Regions from separate parts of the Streptomyces sp. SCSIO 30461 genome, predicted to be linked through region 2. Evidence: riboswitches for the same ligand, from Rfam matches in the RefSeq annotation. Region 2 holds a riboswitch; each other region holds the start of a gene.

What was found. Region 2 has a riboswitch for cyclic di-AMP ahead of V1460_RS09905 (M23 family metallopeptidase). Riboswitches for the same ligand answer to the same signal wherever they lie in the genome.
Region 1: another riboswitch for cyclic di-AMP. It lies ahead of V1460_RS14300 (LysM peptidoglycan-binding domain-containing M23 family metallopeptidase); the one in region 2 lies ahead of V1460_RS09905 (M23 family metallopeptidase).
Region 3: another riboswitch for cyclic di-AMP. It lies ahead of V1460_RS20500 (C40 family peptidase); the one in region 2 lies ahead of V1460_RS09905 (M23 family metallopeptidase).
Region 4: another riboswitch for cyclic di-AMP. It lies ahead of V1460_RS02415 (M23 family metallopeptidase); the one in region 2 lies ahead of V1460_RS09905 (M23 family metallopeptidase).

Annotation. Positions count from the first base shown of each region.
Region 1 covers NZ_CP146101.1:3,231,385-3,234,705, forward strand. The annotation lists gene V1460_RS14295 (tyrosine-protein phosphatase) at 1-567, opposite strand, end outside; cyclic di-AMP (ydaO/yuaA leader) riboswitch at 976-1,129, shown strand; gene V1460_RS14300 (LysM peptidoglycan-binding domain-containing M23 family metallopeptidase) at 1,134-2,129, shown strand; gene V1460_RS14305 (IS1182 family transposase) at 2,340-3,321, opposite strand, start outside.
Region 2 covers NZ_CP146101.1:2,203,496-2,206,816, forward strand. The annotation lists gene V1460_RS09895 (pitrilysin family protein) at 1-235, shown strand, start outside; gene V1460_RS09900 (pitrilysin family protein) at 232-1,635, shown strand; cyclic di-AMP (ydaO/yuaA leader) riboswitch at 1,893-2,061, shown strand; gene V1460_RS09905 (M23 family metallopeptidase) at 2,074-2,847, shown strand; gene V1460_RS09910 (GntR family transcriptional regulator) at 3,091-3,321, shown strand, end outside.
Region 3 covers NZ_CP146101.1:4,617,240-4,620,560, reverse strand. The annotation lists gene V1460_RS20510 (8-amino-7-oxononanoate synthase) at 1-693, shown strand, start outside; gene V1460_RS20505 (DUF6328 family protein) at 699-1,274, opposite strand; gene V1460_RS20500 (C40 family peptidase) at 1,349-1,825, opposite strand; cyclic di-AMP (ydaO/yuaA leader) riboswitch at 1,829-1,985, opposite strand; gene V1460_RS20495 (hypothetical protein) at 2,335-2,643, opposite strand; gene V1460_RS20490 (ATP-dependent Clp protease proteolytic subunit) at 2,651-3,286, opposite strand.
Region 4 covers NZ_CP146101.1:502,333-505,653, reverse strand. The annotation lists gene V1460_RS02420 (PrsW family intramembrane metalloprotease) at 1-111, shown strand, start outside; gene V1460_RS02415 (M23 family metallopeptidase) at 209-1,303, opposite strand; cyclic di-AMP (ydaO/yuaA leader) riboswitch at 1,315-1,450, opposite strand; gene V1460_RS02410 (PP2C family protein-serine/threonine phosphatase) at 1,734-2,879, opposite strand; tRNA gene V1460_RS02405 (tRNA-Met) at 3,088-3,161, opposite strand; gene V1460_RS02400 (DUF5988 family protein) at 3,321-3,321, opposite strand, start outside.

The DNA.
Region 1 (3,321 bases), 1.0 Mb from region 2:
ATAGTCGGCCTCGATGGCGTCCCGCTCGACGCCGACCGCGAGCAGTGAGATCGCGATCGACAGGCCCGCGCGGTCCTTGCCCGCAGCACAGTGCATCAGTGCGGGGACGCTGTCCTCGGCCAGGGAGTGCAGGACCCGGCTGTGCTCGTCCGTCCGTTCGCGGACCATCTTCCGGTACGAATCGGACATCCGGTCGGCGGCCTTGCCCTCGGAGAGGATCGAGCGCAGCTGCTCCAGATCGCCGTCATGCACCATCCTCCAGAACTCGGCGCCGTCGGCGGGGTCGCTGAGCGGGATGTTCACGTTCCGCACCCCGGGCAGCTCGACATCGGGCCCCTCCAGCCTGTGGTCGGCGGAGTTGCGGAAGTCGAAGATCGTGTGGAGTGCGAGGGAAGTCAGGAACGCTGCGTCGTCGGCGGTGGCATGGGCGAGGTGCCCGCTGCGGAACAGCCTGCCGTGTCGCACCCGGCGCCCGTCCACGGTCGGCAGTCCACCCACGTCCCGGAAGTTGCGCACGCCCGAGAGTTCGGGCTCGGTCGAGGGGGCCTGGGGCAGCTGCTGTGTCACGGGGGCTCCTCCGTGTCTGCGGTGGGTGTCGCACGCCGACGGCGGTGTGCACCCGACCATACGACATGGATTCCCCAAAAAATCACCCCGCCCGATGCGCTCCTCTCTGGGTTGAATGCGGCTTGTGTCCGTTTTAGTTGATTAAGGCAGAGTGCACCCATTGGTAATGGGATGGTATTCCCGTCGTGAGCGGGATCATATTCGTGACGGTCCGTCGCCGTGTCTCCCCATCAAAACCCTTTGCCTATAAGGCGATCAAAGATCCGTAATCCACGCAGAGTGACCGTAAAATCCCCGTTGATATCGCGCGGGCGAATGCCGACTGAATAGCACTGCTTGTACGGCTCGTCCGACTCGCCTACGGTCACCGCAATCCGGTCGGACCGCCGAATCCTGCCGCCGACCGGAATTCCGCACACACCCACGCGTGGCAGGAGCGGGGGACCCAGGTAAGCCGCCGTCCCGGGATTCCGGACGGCTAGGGGTGTAGTCGCGCCTTCGCGCGGCCGGGCAGCTCCAGCCCGAATCCGACAGCTCACCTCGCAGGCGCCGGAGAGGAATTCGCCATGCCCGGACGGGGTAAGCACCGCCGACCGAAGACCAGCCCGCTCGCCCGCGGATTCGTTGCCGCGGGTACGGGTGGCGCCGCCATCGCACTACCGCTCATCGGCGCCGCGGGTGCGGCGCACGCCACGGGGCAGTCCGCTCCCACGGTCACCGCCGAACGCACCGCCGCCATCCGCCAGGCCGCAGTCCCACAGGCCGTCGCCGCACCGAAGTCGCCCAAGACCTACACGGTCGCGCCCGGCGACCACCTCTCCAAGATCGCCGTCGAACAGCGGGTTCGTGGCGGCTGGCAGAAGCTGTACGCCGACAACCGCGAGGCTGTCGGTGAGAATCCCTCGCTGATCCACCCGGGCCTCAAGCTCGCCCTCGGCGCCCCGGCGAGGGCCGCGGCCCCGGCGGAGCGCCCCGCCCAGGCGCCGGCGCGGCCGGACCGGGCCTCGCGCTCGGCCGACCGTACCGCCGACGCCCCCAAGACGGCCCCGACCGCCCCGCAGATCAAGTCCGAGGCCAAGGCCAAGGGTGAGTCCGCGGTCAAGGCCAAGGTCGAGGCTGCCGCGGCTCCCGAGGTCCCGGCCCCGCAGGACAAGGCGTCCTTCTACTCCGCCCCGGTCACCGGAGGTGTCAGCACCGCGTACCGCACCCCGGGTGCCCTGTGGTCCAGCGGCTACCACACCGGTCTCGACTTCATCGCCTCCACGGGCACCTCGGTCAAGTCCGTCGGTCCCGGCTCTGTCGTCTCGGCCGGTTGGGCGGGAGCGTATGGGAACCAGGTCGTCATCCGGCACACCGACGGCACCTACGCCCAGTACGCTCACCTCTCCGTCCTGTCCGTCTCGGCCGGACAGGACGTGAGCGGCGGACAGCAGATCGGCCTCTCCGGCTCCACCGGCAACTCCACGGGTCCGCACCTCCACTTCGAGATCCGCACCGCACCCGGCTACGGCTCCGACATAGATCCGCTGGCCTACCTCCGGAAGCACGGCGTCCGCCTCTGAACCACCTCTCCGACTGAGGCGACGTCTAGGTGACTGGTGTTAAGCGGGTCGTCCTGGGCGTGCGGTGTCGCCGTTGGGGGTGTCAGGGTCGTGGTTGCTGGCTGGTGGTCGGGCGGCGTGTGGGCGGTTCGTGGCCGTCGTGGGGGCTGTTGAGGGCTTGGCACGGCCGCGTGCGGGTCGTTTGCATGGTCCAGGGCGCCCTCGGGACGGTCAGCCGGCGGCGACCGCCCACTTGTCACTGCCTGTGGACATGATTCCGAGCACGCCGAGCCGCGCGACGTTGACGGCGGCGGCCAGCAAGGAGAAGTCGGCGGCGATCTTGGCCCGGCCCCGCACCCGGGCGCGGCGTCCGCCGTGTCGCCGCCGCATCAGGTGGGCGATCTTGCGTTCGACCTTGGGGCGGGTGGCCCGGTAGGCGGCCAGCCAGACGGGGTCCGCACTGCGAGCCCGGCCCCGGGCCAGGTGTTCTTCGTGAGGGCCGATGGTGATGACGCGTCCGTTCCTGGCGGTAGTGCACTGCGCCGCAAGGGGGCAGGCGGCGCAGGCGGTCTTGAAGCAGGCCGTCCCACCGCCATCAGACTTCGGGCGGATCGCGGCGGTCACCTGGTTCGGGCAGGTGACCTGCCCTGCCTCCAGATCGATGGTGAAGGCGTCCTTGGAGAACCGCCCACCGGGCGCGTTGGCCGCCTGCACCTTGACCATCACCCGGGCGCCCGCGTCGTCCAGCTCGGCCAGCAGCGGCCCGGTCCCGTAAGCGGCGTCGCCGTAGACTTCGGCCCGCGCCTGGTCTGCCTGCTCGGCGGCAGGTGGTTGGAGAACGTCGGCGAGCAGGTCGGCGGCGGGCTCGGCATCGCCGGCGTTGCCCGCCGTGACCTCGGTCGCGGTGATGACCTCGCTGTCGGGTTCCTCGGCCACATGACCCTTGTAACCGTCGAAGGACCGGCGGACGGTCTTGTGGCCGTGCCGGGCCTCGGGATCAACCGTGGAGATGACCCGGTCCGCGGCCACCTTGCGGGCGATCTTGAAGACGCCCCCGTCCTGCTCCAGGTCCTGGCCCAGCACGGTGGCCAGCAACCGCGCGGCCTGGCCCACATCCCCGGGCACGGCCCGGCCGTCCAGCACGGTCAGCAGCGCGAACCCGTCACGGGCCCGCGAATCGATGAGGGCTTCCCGCTCGGCCGCGTCCGTCCAG
Region 2 (3,321 bases):
CGTCGCGGGCCGCGCCGACGAACTGTGCCGCTACGCGGTGCTGTTCGGTGACCCGCAGTTGGCGTTCAGCGCCGTCTCGCGGGTCCTGGACGTCACCGCAGAGGAAGTGCGGGCCGTCGCACAGGCCAGGCTGCGCCCGGACAACCGCGCGGTGCTGGTGTACGAGCCCGCCGCCGCGGCGGCCGCGACAGAGGACAACGACGACGCTGACGACGCAGAGGGAGCCGGACAGTGACCGAGGCTGCCGTGACCATGGAATTCCACCCGCAGCCCCAGCCCGGCGACGCCCGGCCGTGGGCCTTCCCTGCGCCCGAGCGCGGGGCGCTCGGGAACGGGCTGACCGTGCTGCGCTGCCACCGTCCCGGCCAGCAGGTGGTGGCCGTCGAGATCTTCCTCGACGCTCCTTTGGACCTGGAGCCCGACGGCCTCGACGGCGTCGCCACGATCATGGCCAGGGCGCTCTCGGAGGGCACCGACAAGCACTCGGCGGAGGAGTTCGCCGCCGAGCTGGAGCGTTGTGGCGCGACGCTCGAGGCGCACGCCGACCACCCGGGCGTCCGTATCGGGCTCGAAGTGCCGGTCTCCCGGCTGGCGAAGGCCATGGGACTGCTCGCCGAGGCACTGCGGGCCCCGCTGTTCGCGGACAGCGAGGTCGAGCGGCTCGTCCGCAACCGCCTCGACGAGATCCCGCACGAGACGGCGAACCCGGCTCGCCGCGGTGCCAAGGAGCTGTCCAAGCAGCTCTTCCCGGCGTCTTCGCGGATGTCGCGCCCGCGCCAGGGCAGCGAGGAGACCGTGGAGCGCATCGACTCCGCGGCCGTCAGGGCCTTCTACGAGGCCCATGTCCGGCCCGCCACGGCCACGGCGGTGATCGTCGGCGACCTCACGGACGTCGATCTGGACGCCGTGCTCGCCGACACCCTCGGTGCCTGGACGGGCAGTGCGGGCGCGCCTCGCGCCATGGCGCCGATCACCGCCGACGACACGGGTCGTGTCGTGATCGTCGACCGCCCCGGCGCGGTCCAGACACAGCTGCTCATCGGCCGCGTCGGACCGGATCGCCATGACAGCGTCTGGCCGGCCCAGGTCCTCGGCACCTACTGCCTCGGCGGCACGCTGACCTCGCGCCTGGACCGTGTACTGCGTGAGGAGAAGGGCTACACCTACGGCGTGCGGGCGTTCGCCCAGGTGCTGCGCTCGGCCGCCCCGGCGTCTCCGGGCGGAGCCACCGGCGCGGCCACCCTCGCCATCAGCGGTTCCGTCGACACGCCGAACACCGGACCGGCCCTCCAGGACCTGTTCACTGTGCTGCGTACGCTCGCCGCCGAGGGGCTGACGGATGCCGAGCGCGATGTCGCCGTGCAGAACCTGGTGGGTGTAGCCCCGCTGAAGTACGAGACGGCCGCCTCCGTCGCCGGCACCCTGGCCGACCAGGTCGAGCAGGGCCTTCCGGACGACTTCCAGGGACAGCTCTACGCCCGGTTGGCCTCGACGGGCACCGTCGAGGCGACCGCCGCGGTCGTCAGCGCCTTCCCCGCGGATCGCCTCGTCACGGTCCTCGTCGGTGACGCGGCGGAGATCGAGGAGCCGGTCAAGGCCCTGGGCCTCGGTGAAGTGACAGTTGTCACGGGCTGATTGACCGTCCTTGAGGCGCCGCTCGTGGAGCCGAGAGGCCGCGGCGAGTGAGTGCGAGGAAGGGCCCCGTTGGGCATGGGTACGCCAACGGGGCCCTTTTCGCTGCCTGTTTAACGTTTGTCCGGTTTGCTGGAGAGGCTGCCTGTCTGTGCTGTGGGATACGCGACAAAATCCCGTGACCGTTTGGTGATTTACGGAAGATCGGCTTAGCGTCTTCTGCGCTGTCCGACCTTTGCACGCGCCGCACCCGCGGCAACGGGCAGCGATCGCCGAGTCCCCGTCAGGCGCGAGCCTGGGGAGCCGGGGACCCGCAAGTCCCCTGGGGTGAATCGGAACGCCTTCGCACACCTGCGCGGAGGGGGGCCGTAGGAGACCTTCCTGCTCCGAACCCGTCAGCTAACCCGGTAGGCGAGAGGGAAGGAAAGGACAAGCCACTTCATGGCGTTCACCCGTGCCACCGGGAAGCATCGTGGTCCGAGCCGGCTGTCGCGCAAGCGCGCGGGCGTGGCCGGAGCCGCCGCGCTGGCCACCACCGGCGTCGTCGGAGCACTCGCCTCACCCGCGCTCGCCGCCGAGCCGGACAGCCTCTCCGTCGAGGACACCGGCCTGAACCAGGTGGTCGTCGCCGGCGACATGCTCGCCAAGCAGGTCGGCGCCCAGGCCGACGTCCAGCAGGAAGAAGCCGACTTCGCCGCGTCCCAGGCCAAGGCCGAAGCGGACGCGAAGCGCAACGCCGAGATCCGGGTCAAGGCCGCCCGGGACGCCGAGGAGCGCGCTGCCCGAGAGGCCGAGCGCAAGCGCCTGCTGTCGTACAACCTCCCCGTCGCCGGGTCCTACGTCAGCACGGACTACCACTCGGGCGGAGCCGTCTGGTCCTCGGGCAGCCACACCGGGATCGACTTCCACGCCTCCTCCGGGACAAAGGTCGTCGCGGTCGGCACGGGCACCATCGTGGAGGCGGGCTGGGGCGGCGCCTACGGCAACAATGTCGTGATCAAGATGAACGACGGCACGTACACCCAGTACGGCCACCTCTCGTCCATCAGCGTCTCCGTCGGCCAGCGGGTCACCCCGGGTGAGCAGATCGGGCTGTCCGGCTCCACCGGCAACACCACCGGCCCGCACCTCCACTTCGAGGCCCGCACCGGCTCCGATTACGGTTCCGACATCGACCCGGTGGCCTATCTGCGCGGCCACGGCGTCAAGCTCTGACCTCCGCGCGCTGTCCCACGGCGCGCGGAGTCCGAAGGCTCCGGCCGGTCATCGAGACCGGCCGGAGCCTTCGGTATTTTCCGGCCAAAAAATATCCATGGATCAAGGCAGGCCATCGGAAATTCCCGCCCATTGTCATAGAGTCACCGAAGGGCATCGCCTGACTGGTCGGCTGCTCGACTCGGATGCCGCTTGAATTCGAGCGGATGTGGCAGATGCAGGGGATTACTGCGGAGGTTCGGTATGCGCATTCCCGCGCGTTCGGTATGCACGGCGATCCGCGACGACATCGTGTCCGGGGTCTTCGAGCGAGGCAGCCGGCTCGCCGAGGAGCAGCTGGCCCGTCGCTACGGAGTCTCGCGGGTCCCCGTGCGTGAGGCGCTGCGCACGCTGGAGTCGGAGGGCTTCGTGGTGTCGCGGCGGCATGCCGGAGCGTGCGTCGCGGAGCCCACCGCGCAGGAGGCCGCCGATCTG
Region 3 (3,321 bases), 2.4 Mb from region 2:
CGCAAGACCCTCGACGCGCACCCCGGGCGGCGCTCGCTCGTCGTCACGGACTCGGTCTTCTCGGTGGACGGAGACGCGGCGCCGCTCACCGCGCTCGCCGCGGCCTGCCGCGCGCACGGCGCCGCGCTGGTCGTCGATGACGCGCACGGCCTCGGGGTACTCGGCGACGGCGGCCGGGGCGCGCTGCACGCGGCGGGGCTCGCGGGCGCGGTCGACGTGCTCGCCACCATGACCCTCTCCAAGTCATTGGGCAGCCAGGGTGGAGCCGTGCTCGGCCCGGCACGGGTCATCGCCCACCTGGTCAACGCCGCGCGGACGTTCATCTTCGACACCGGCCTCGCACCCGCGGCGGCGGGCGCCGCGCTGGCGAGTCTGCGTCTGATCGAGCGCGAGCCGGAGCTGGCGGACCGGGCCCGCGCCGTGGCGGCGACGCTCCATGAACGCCTCACCGACGCAGGGCTCACGGCCGCCCGCCCCGACGCCGCGGTCGTCTCCGTAAGGGCGCCGTCAGCGGAGTCTGCCGTGCGTTGGGCGGCCGACTGCCGCGCCGCGGGTCTCGCCGTCGGTTGCTTCCGGCCGCCGTCCGTGCCGGACGGTATCTCGCGGCTCAGGCTGACCGCGCGCGCCGACCTCACGGAGCGGCAGTTGGACGAGGCGATCGCCGTCATCCTGGGCGCCGCGCCGGGCCGCTGAGGTCCTCACCGGCGACCGTGGTCCGTGCCACGGTCGCCGTGGTCCGTGCCACGGTGCTCGGAGTCAGGCATCGGGTCGCCGAGGTCCGACTGCTGCCCTCGACGGTCGAACTTCCGCGCCATGCCGAGTGGTAGAACCCCCCACAGCATGACGCAGACGAACAGGGTCGCGGCGGCAGCGGTGACCCCCTCGGGCGTACCGTGCACCACGTCGACCACCAGGAGCACCGCCGAGGTCAACGCCAGGGTGAGCACGGCGAGCCCCATTCCGGCCAGCCGCGAGGAGACCGAGACGATCTCCTTTTTGGCACCCCTGCGGAACAGCCCGCGGTGGACCGCGGCGGGGGCGGTGAACAGCGCCGCGGCCACCACGGCCAGCATCAGCGTCGTCACATAGGTGCCGCGCTGGAACGAGTCGAGTGAGGGGAACCGGGCCGTGAAAGCCAGAGTCAGCAGAAAGGCGAAAAGGATCTGCACGCCGGTCTGGATGACCCTCAGCTCTTGCAGGAGCTCGGCGAAATTGCGGTCCGCCCGCTCGGTCTCGGTCTCGTCCCGCGCGATGCGGGCTTCCTCATCGTCCATATGGTATGAGTAACCCACACTATGCACGTTGTGTCCTGTTGCCGGCGGCGGCCGGCGACAGCCGTCCTGCTCGGTCAGCCCACGCGCCCGTACCGCACACCCTTCGACCAGATCTTGGTCAGCTTGACCACGGAGCCGGTCTTGGGGGAGTGCCAGATCTTCCCTGCGCCCGCGTAGATCCCGACGTGGTAGACCTGCCCGCCGTGATGGAAGAACACCAGATCACCCTTCTGACGGCTTGACGCCGCGATGTGGCGCGTCCGGTTGTACTGCGCCTGTGCGGTGCGAGGGAGGCTCCTGCCGGCCTTCCGGTACGAGTAAAGAACAAGGCCCGAGCAGTCGAAGCTGCTGGGGCCGGTGGCGCCGTACCCGTAGGGTGCGCCCTTCTTGGAAGCGGCCACCTTCAGGGCCTTGGCCGCGTGCGCGGCGGCCGCATGGGCTTCCGGGGCGCCGCCCGGTACGAGCAGCGAGCCGCCGACAGCGGCGAGCGTGACAGCGGAGACGGTACCCGTCCGCGCGAACAGGGACGGACTGTATGCATGCGCAGTCATGCGCAACCCTTCGTCAGCCGCCTGTGAAGGATGACCTGTCGGGTTCGGGCTGGCGAAGGTGCCCGGCCGCGAGCGCGGCTTCACCCCGAGGTCCGCCCGGATATGGCGGCCGGACCGTACTGCCTGGGTCCTCCACTCCTGCCGAAAGCACTCATGTCGACTCAGGCATCCGGGGCGGCGGCAGGACTCGGCGTCCGCCCGGACCGCCCCGCCGTGGTGGCGGGGGCTTGTCGTCCCAGCGATCTTGACGCACGAACTGCCGGATCTCCTCGTCGAAACGGCATTTCGTGAAGCTCCTCACCGCTCATCCAATCAGGTGGAGGACCCCATTCGGCCGTGCCGGCCGCTACCGCTGCAGGCGCCGTACCTGCGGCATAACGCCGCCTTGCATCGGATGGCCCATCGGGGAACGCAACTTGCCGGGCGCATGAGCGGCGGAATCGAGTGAGCCGGTTGGCCGACACCCACTCGTACGCGTGCGCCACGCCGCTGACGGCTCCTCGGCCACCTCAACTCCTGGATTCCGGTGGAAGGGTGATGCGGGCGGTGCGCCGTTCCCCGCCAAGCACCCGCAGGGCGCGCGTCAGTGTGGGTGCGTGCAGTTCGCTCTCCCCGCGCGCGTGCATCAGCGCGAGGGCGTCCCGGAGTGCATCCGCCCTTGCGGCCAGTGCCTGCGCGGCGCGCAGCGCCCCGTATGTGTGCGTGCCGTGTGCCGGGTTGATGCGTCCCAGCTGGTCGACGACTTCGAGGTAGCGGTCGATGACCTGGCCTTCGGCGCGGGTCAGCGCCGGCAGCGGCGGCAGTTCGGGCGGCAGCACGGCTCGTTCACCGTGTCCCGGACGAAGCCGCCGATGCCTTGCGGTTCTTGATGACATGGTCGATCAGGCCGAAGTCCTGCGCGGAAGCCGCGTCGAAGACCGTGACGCGGTCGAGCGTCTCGCGGACGCTTTCGTCGCTCTGCCCGGTGTGGCGTACGAGCATGGCGGCGATCTGATCGTGCATCCGCAGCAATTCCCGGGCCTGGATGTCCAGATCGGACGGCTGCCCCCGCATCGGCTCGGGCAGCGCGGGCTGCTGGACCACGACCCGGGCTCCCGGCAGCGCCATGCGCTTGCCGGGGGTGCCCGCGGCGAGGAGTACGGCGGCCGTGGAAGAAGCCTGCCCGATGCAGGTGGTGACCACGTCGCAGCCCACCACCTGCATCGTGTCGTAGATGGAGGTCATCGCACTGATGGGGCCGCCGGGCGAGTTGATGTAGAGCTGGATGTCCTGCTCGGGGGCGGCGTATTCGAGGTAGAGCAGTTGGGCGACCACGTCGCTGGCCGCGGTCTCGTCGATCGGCGTGCCGAGGAAGACGATGCGCTCGCCCAGCAGTTTCGAGTACGGGTCCAGGGTGCGGATTCCGGACGTGGTCCGCTCGTGGAACTCCGGAAGCACATAGCGGGCCTGTGAACGCTGCATCGCACATCTCCATCCGTAAAAAATGTACAGGACGT
Region 4 (3,321 bases), 1.7 Mb from region 2:
CGCAAGCATGTCGCGTCACCGGCCCTAACCTACGCGGCGCGAGCGACGGGGCGCGTCCGGATTCCTCCGCCGCACCGGGACTACGAGGGCTACAACCCCTATCGCGGGTGAATGGGCGAGGAAGCGGACGAAGCGCGTGCAGCACCGCACCCGTGGCGCCTGAGCCGCCGTCGGGCCAGGCACCCCGGGTGCGGTGCTGCACGGTGCTTCAGATGCTGAGGCCCTTGTCCCGCAGCCAGGCGGCCGGGTCCACGCCGGCACCGGACGGGGTGTGCACCTCAAGGTGCAGATGCGGCCCGGTGACATTGCCGGTCGCGCCGACGCGTCCGACGGTGTCGCCCGTCCCGACCTTCTGGCCCGCGCTGACACTCATCGACGACAGGTGGGCGTACCAGATCTCGGTGCCGTCCTCGAGCTCCAGCACCACGCGGTAGCCGTACGACCCGGACCAGCCCGCCGACTTGACCGTGCCGCCGTGCACGGCCTTCGCGGGGGTGCCGGTGGGCGCCGCGAAGTCGAGGCCGGTGTGCTGGCCGGACGACCACATGGAGCCGGACTCACCGTAGGTGGAGGTGATGGTGTACGAGGACGTCGGCAGCGCGTAGCGCCCGGCCAGCTCGGCGAGTCGGGCGGCCTCCGCAGCCGCTGCGGCCTCCGCAGCCTCCTCTTCCGCCTTGCGCTTGGCCTCGGCGGCTGCGGCCTCCGCGGCGGACTGCTGCCTCGTCGCCTCGGCAGCGGCCTGTTCGGCGGCGGCGTTCTCGGCTGCCGCCCTCGCTTCGGCCTCCACCCCGGCCTGCTGCTGCTCGGCCTGCTGGAGGATACGGGCGCGCAGCGCCTCGCCCGCGGTGGTCTGCTGGGCCCCGGTCTGCTCGGCTGTACCGGCGGTGGTGGCGACGGACATCGCCGAGAGCGGTGCGTCGGCCGCCCCGCCCGCGCCCTGCTCGTCGGAGTCGTCGGAGTCGTCGGAGGACTCCGACATCAGGGAGGCCACGCCCGGCAGCGACTGGGCGTCCGGAAGGTTGTCCTTGATGCTGTCGGGCAGGGATATGGAGACGGCCGGCTTGTCCTGCGCGGTGGCTATGCCGCCCGCGCCGACAGCGGCGATCACGCCCACACCGAGCACGGTGGAGCTCCGGGCGAGACCGCCGCCTCGCTGTTTGACGACACGGTGCCTGCCGCGGACCGGGCGGAGGGACTCCTCCGTCGGATTCCACTCCTCCGTCCCGTCGGAAGGAATCCACTCGGCGGCCGGGGCCCACTCGGTGGTGGGAATCCCCTGGAGGGCAGGCTCGTTGGACGCCACGGAGGCGTGCTCCTTTCCTTCCTTCTCGCCTACCGGGTTAGCTGACGGGTTCGGAGCAGGAAGGTCTCCTACAGGCACCCTGAAGTACCCGATTCACCCCAAATGGTGGTTCCCCGGTTCCCTTGCGGGATTCGGCGCATGCGCACGGTGCCGCCTCTTGCGACGACTGGGACGACCGTGCTGCGTTATCGAACGTTAATAGACGCCGACGCTCCATTCCAAGCCGTCCCCCTTGATCATTAACTATTTTCGGCCTGGACTTAACGCCCATCAGGTGAGCAAATAGGGCAAGTTGACCGCCCCTCACGACACATTGTTCACCGTTGAATATCTGATGATTCATCAAGCTCAGACGTTGGGAGCCGACTGACCAGGGCGGACCGGCCGGACCAACCGGAGCGACAAGGCGCCTCTGGGCCACCCACAGGCCTCAGGACGCAACCGGCACCGACCTGTTCCCTACCGGCTGATGCACACCCGGCCTGGCGACCGCCAGCAATGCCATGTCGTCCGCCAGGCCGCCACCCGTGTGCCGCCGCACATCGGCCACCACCGCGTCCAGCAGCTCGTCGGGCCCCGGGAAGACCAGACCCCCGAGCCGCGCCCGCGGATCATAGAAGGTGCCGTGCCGGTCGCGGGCCTCGGACAGCCCGTCCGTGTACAGGAGCAGCGTCGCTCCGGCCGGAAACGGCGCCTCGTCCACGTGGTCCGGCCAGTGGGCGAGATCCCCCATTCCGAGCGGCAGCGCGTTCTGGCTCGGCTCCAGCATGTAGAGCGCGCCGTCCGCGTACATGACGATCGGAGGCGGATGGCCCCGGTTGACCACCCGGACGCGACTCCCGTCGCGCGGGATCTCGGCCAGCACCGCCGTGGTGAACCCCTCCACCCGGTCGAGTCCGTGCGGGCGGCTGTCCCCCCGTGCCAGCGCCCGCTCCAGGCGCTGGGCGATCCCTTCCAAGGAGGGCTCCTCATCGGCCACCTCGCGGAACGCTCCGAGCAGCACCGCCACCGCCTCGACCGCGTCCAGCCCCTTTCCCCTGACGTCGCCGACGATCAGACGGACACCGAACGCGGTGTTCTGGACGGCGTACAGGTCACCGCCGATGAACGCGTCCGCCTGCGCCGCCTCGTACCGTGCGGCCACATTCAGCCCACCGATACGCTCGGCCGGTTCGGGCAGCACGGCGCGCTGGGCCGCCTCCGCGATGACACGGGCGGAGGCGAGCCGCTCACCACTGCGGCGGAGTACCCGGTTGATGTAGAGGGCGACGATCGACACCGTGAGCACGGTGAAAACCTCAGTCGCCGGCGGCACCTGGCCCAAGGTGCCGTTGTAGACGTTCAGCCCCAGCACGGTCAGCACACCGGCAGCCGTCGTCACCAGGGTGCCGCGCCATGTGTAGAACGGGGCGGCGAGCAGCGGGGCGGCGGCGAAGAACGGTGATGCGCGGTACGTCTCCGGGGTGAACAGGTCGAAGACCAAACCGGCGATGATCGTCAGCCAGGGCAGCAGCAGCACGAGGACACGGCCGCCGCTTCTCGGCCGGGGTCCCTCGCCGCCGTCGTACTGTGCCAAGACTGCTCTCCCGCCGATCCGCCCACGGCCGCGGACGGATCCGCGCACCACCAAGGCTGGCCTCAGCCGCGCCGCGGGGCGAGTCACCGTCGGCCAACCGGGCTAAGCGGCCGACCCTCACCAGCGGCCAAGCCGCCACAAGGCCCGACAACACACAGACAGAGGGCCCGGATCCAGCATGCTGCTGGATCCGGGCCCTCTGCTTCAGTAGCGGGGACAGGATTTGAACCTGCGACCTCTGGGTTATGAGCCCAGCGAGCTACCGAGCTGCTCCACCCCGCGTCGGTGAACACAACCTTACGCCATGCGGAGCAAGATCCACACCACTTTTCCGTGCGACCCGCGAGAAGGCCCCTCTCGTACCCCGTACGGCGCAGATCGCCTCCCGTACCAGCGCGGCGGGCTGTCCCACCGACCCGGCGGATCCGCACCCTCCGGCGAC